DNA from 2 places in the Streptomyces sp. NPDC002446 genome. Region 2 is predicted to be linked to the other one. Evidence: predicted binding sites of a transcription regulator. Region 2 holds the regulator's gene; the other holds the start of a gene.
What was found. Region 2 encodes HspR, which represses chaperone genes until heat shock. Its sites were predicted from a motif close to TTGAGNNNNNNNNNCTCAA; they were not measured.
Positions count from the first base shown of each region.

Region 1 (2,394 bases), on a different contig from region 2:
TCCCCGGCGGTTCCCTTGCGGCCGGAACCGGCCGGGCACGCCGTTCCGCTGCGGCCTGGGAGAATGGACGTTCTTCCAGGCGCCGCCGCGTGCGGCGCACACCGGCCGCAGGAGAATCCGCACCTTGTCCTCAGACCGCGCGCAGCAGCGCAAGCAGACCATCCCGGACACCGCTGAGCTCGGCCTTAAGTCCGACTGCGGCAGCTGCTTCGGGCTGTGCTGCGTCGCGCTGCCGTTCGCGGCCTCGGCGGACTTCGCGATCAACAAGGACGCCGGCCGCCCCTGCCCCAACCTGCAGACCGACTTCCGCTGCGGCATCCACGCCGATCTGCGCACGCGCGGCTTCTCCGGCTGCACGGTCTTCGACTGCTTCGGCGCCGGGCAGAAGGTCTCCCAGGTCACCTTCGGCGGACAGGACTGGCGCAAGGCACCGGGCACCGCCCGGCAGATGTTCGACGTGTTCCCCGTGATGCGGCAGCTGCACGAGCTGCTGTGGTACCTCGCCGAGGCGCTCACCCTGCGCGCGGCCCGCCCGGTCCACGCCGACCTGCGGGCCGCCCTGGAGCGGACCGAACACCTCACCCGCGGCAGCGCGGAAGACCTCGCGGCGCTGGACGTGCCGGCCCACCGCGGCGAGGTCAACGCCCTGCTGCTGCGCACCAGCGAACTCGTACGGGCCCAGGTCCCCGGCCGCAAGAAGGAGCGGCGGGGCGCCGACCTCATGGGGGCCCGCCTCAAGGGCGCCGACCTCCAGGGCGCCAACCTCCGCGGCGCGTACCTGATCGCCGCCGACCTCAAGGGCGCCGATCTGCGCCGGGCGGACCTGATCGGGGCCGATCTGCGCGACGCCGACCTGAGCGGGGCCGACCTCACCGGCGCCATCTTCCTGACCCAGTCCCAGCTGAACGCGGCCAGGGGCGACGCCGCCACCAAGCTGCCCGCGGCGCTGACCCGCCCCGCGCACTGGTAGCGGGGCGCTCCCCGGCGCCCGCCCCGCCCGATCGCTCACAGCGAACGCGCGCGGGGGAACAACTCCCCGGTCCCCGGCATTGAGTGGGTAAAGCTCAACTTGATTGCCGAAGGGGAGATCATGGCTTCGACGTCCACATCGCTCACTCTGCCCGTGCTGCCCCTCGATGACGAGGTCGTGCTCCCCGGCATGGTGGTGCCGCTGGACCTGTCCGACGCGGACGTCCGCGCGGCGGTGGAGGCCGCGCAGGCCGCCGCCGCCCCGGGCAGCAAACCGCGGGTGCTGCTCGTGCCCCGCATCGACGGCACGTACGCGGGCATCGGCACGCTCGGGCGCGTCGAGCAGGTCGGGCGGCTGTCCGACGGCGACCCCGGCGCGCTGATCCGGGGCCTGGGCCGGGTACGGATCGGCTCCGGCACGACCGGGCCCGGCGCCGCGCTGTGGGTGGCGGGCACGACCGTCGAGGAGCAGGTCCCCGCTGGGCCCGATGGACAGGGGCTCCCGGGCACCGTCGCCGAACTCGTCACGGAGTACAAGGCGCTGGCCACGAGCTGGCTGCGCAAACGCGGCGCCTGGCAGGTCGTCGACCGCGTCCAGCAGATCGAGGACGTGGCGGCGCTGGCCGACAACTCGGGCTACTCGCCCTTCCTGACCACCGAACAGAAGCTCCGGCTGCTGGAGACCACCGACCCGGTCGCCCGGCTGAAGTTCGCCACGGAGGCGCTGCGCGACCACCTCGCCGAGCAGGACGTCGCCGAGTCCATCGCCAAGGACGTCCAGGAGGGCGTCGACAAGCAGCAGCGGGAGTTCCTGCTGCGGCGGCAGCTGGAGGCCGTCCGCAAGGAACTCGCCGGGCTGAACGGCGATCCGGAGGACGAGGGCGACGACTACCGCGCCCGGGTCGAGGCCGCCGACCTGCCCGAGGACGTCCGCAAGGCCGCCCTCAAGGAGGTCGACAAGCTGGAGCGGGCCAGCGACCAGAGCCCCGAGGGCTCGTGGATCCGCACCTGGCTGGACACCGTCCTCGAACTGCCGTGGAACGAACGAACCGATGACAGCGCTTCCGCCCACGACATCGCCGGAGCCAGGGAGATCCTGGACGCGGACCACGCCGGCCTGGAGGACGTCAAGGAGCGGATCACCGAATACCTGGCCGTCAGGAAGCGGCGCGCCGAGCGCGGCCTGGGGCTGGTCGGCGGCCGCCGGGGAGGCGCGGTGCTCGCACTGGTCGGCCCGCCCGGCGTCGGCAAGACCTCGCTCGGCGAGTCCGTCGCGCGCGCCATGGGCCGCACGTTCGTCCGGGTCGCGCTCGGCGGCGTCCGCGACGAGGCGGAGATCCGCGGCCACCGGCGGACCTACGTCGGCGCGCTGCCGGGGCGCATCGTCCGGGCGATCAAGGAAGCCGGCTCGATGAACCCCGTCGT
Region 1 is NZ_JBSFYC010000010.1:79,770-82,163, reverse strand. It holds gene ACWD6P_RS08575 (pentapeptide repeat-containing protein) at 125-970, shown strand; gene lon (endopeptidase La) at 1,091-2,394, shown strand, end outside.
Region 1: a site for HspR is predicted at 1,050-1,068, ahead of lon (endopeptidase La). Genes of this name have one in related genera too.

Region 2 (2,394 bases):
CCGGCCAGGTCAGCCGGGGCGCGGGCGGCGGCTTCTCGCTGACCGACCCGTGCGCCGACTGCAAGGGCCGCGGCCTGATCGCCCAGGATCCCTGTGAGGTCTGCAAGGGCAGCGGACGCGCGACGAGCGCCCGCACGATGCAGGTCCGTATCCCGGCGGGCGTCTCCGACGGGCAGCGCATCCGGCTGCGCGGCAAGGGCGCCCCGGGCGAGCAGGGCGGCCCGGCCGGCGATCTGTATGTCGTCGTGCATGTCGACGCCCACCCGGTCTTCGGCCGCAAGGGCGACAACCTCACCGTCACGGTGCCGGTCGCCTTCCCGGAGGCCGCGCTGGGCGGCGAGGTGAAGGTGCCGACGCTGGGCGGCCCGCCGGTGACGCTGAAGCTGCCGGCCGGTACCCCCAACGGACGCACGATGCGGGCCCGTGGCAAGGGCGCGGCCCGCAAGGACGGCACCCGGGGTGATCTGCTGGTCACCATAGAGGTGGTCGTCCCCAAGGACCTCAGCGACGAGGCGAGGGAAGCGCTGGAGTCCTATCGCGAGGCCACCGCGGGGCAGGACCCGCGGGCGGAGCTGTTCCAGGCCGCGAAGGGAGCTTGAGATGGACAGCCGGGGCGGGCAGCGTCGTAACCCGTATGAACTGACCGATGAGTCGCCGGTGTACGTCATCTCCGTCGCGGCTCAGCTCTCCGGCCTGCATCCGCAGACCCTTCGGCAGTACGACCGGCTGGGGCTGGTCTCGCCCGACCGTACGGCCGGGCGGGGCCGGCGCTACTCGGCCCGGGACATCGAACTGCTCCGTACGGTGCAGCAGTTGTCCCAGGACGAGGGCATCAACCTCGCCGGCATCAAGCGCATCATCGAGCTGGAGAACCAGGTCGCGGCCCTGCAGCAGCGGGTCGCCGAGCTGCAGGGCGCCCTGGAGGGCGCGGCCAGCGCGATGCGCCAGCGCGAGGCGGCGGTGCACGCTTCCTATCGGCGTGATCTGGTGCCGTATCAGGACGTCCAGCAGACCAGCGCGCTGGTGGTGTGGCGGCCCAAGCGGTCCGAGTAGCGGGCGGCCGGGGCGTGCCCCGCATCCACATGGCGAAAAGGGCCGGGTGATCCCGGCCCTTCTTGTCATCTCGGTGAGTGTTCTTCCAGGCCTGTGTGCCGTCCGGTCAGCAGCCGTTGTAGCCGGCCGTCGGCATCGACAGCCGCCGGTGGACCTGCGACTTCATCGCCAGTGTGTAGACCGGCTCGTCGAGGTCGGCGGTCTCCAGCCGTACACCGGCCGCCGCGCACCGCGCGGTGAACTCGTCGGCGCCGTTGATGGCGTTCTCCAGTGCCCGGCGGTTGGGCGTCACGAACACATCGACCAGGCCCTCTTCGACGTCCCGCCACAGCGCGCCGTGGTCGGCGCGCAGCTGATGCAGGCTGAGCTGGCAGGTCAGGTGGTAGTCACGGGCCGCCGCCCACTGTTTGCACATGTCGTGCTGGCTGCGGTCGTCGACCAGGAACGGATCCTCGTCCAGCTCGGACAGCGGCATCAGGCAGGCGATCGCCGTGACTCGGACCGAGTTCATCGTGCCCTCCGGGGCGTGGCGACTGTGGGGGCGACGATACCCCCGAGGGCGGCCCGTGGTGGAGGGGCTGTACCGGGTGGCGAGGCGTATCCGCAGGCGTGGCAGATCTTCCAGCCGTCCTGGTTGACGGCGAGTTGGCCACCGCAGCGCGGGCAGAGCTCGGCGTGTGGGCGCGGTCTGGCGGGGTGCGGACGGCGCGGAACGGTCGTCACGATACGTAATGCCGACGCCATGCGGCCTCCAGCCTGCCGTCTTCTGCACGGGACAGGTCCGATGCCGCTCATCTGCCGCCATCTGTCGCTCGTCAATGTGCGGAGCTGTTCGGTTCCTGTCGTACCTAAGTACCAGTTGGACGGTGCCTGCCGGATGTGAAGGGTCCGCTTTCGGTCAGGTCTGGACCTGAGGCACCGCGGGTGAGAGGACGCGGGCTCTCAGGCCCGCCCCATCGCCCTCGTCACGGCGATCTCGATCATGACCCGATCGGGGTTCGGCGACGGCGTCCGCCCGTACCGATCGGCGTACCGGCGCACCGCGTCGGCCACCGTCTCCGCCTCCGTACGCACCCGGGCGATGCCCTCCAGGGTCGCCCAGCGCCCCTTGTCGACCTGGCACACGGCGACGGTGGCGCCGTCCGCGCCGGCGGCGAGGATGTTCTTGACCTTGGTGCTGTCCTTGCGGGTGATGATCCGCGCGATCCGCTGCTCGGCGTCGTAGGTGACGCCCACGGGGACGACGTGCGGCGTCCCGTCCGGACGCAGCGTGGTGAGCGTCGGCATCAGATACTCGCGCCAGAAGGCGAGGTATTCGGGGGTGAGGGCACTGAGGTCGTG
Region 2 is NZ_JBSFYC010000123.1:10,927-13,320, reverse strand. It holds gene dnaJ (molecular chaperone DnaJ) at 1-599, shown strand, start outside; gene ACWD6P_RS35795 (heat shock protein transcriptional repressor HspR) at 601-1,053, shown strand; gene ACWD6P_RS35790 (hypothetical protein) at 1,160-1,564, opposite strand; gene ACWD6P_RS35785 (pyridoxamine 5'-phosphate oxidase family protein) at 1,996-2,394, opposite strand, start outside.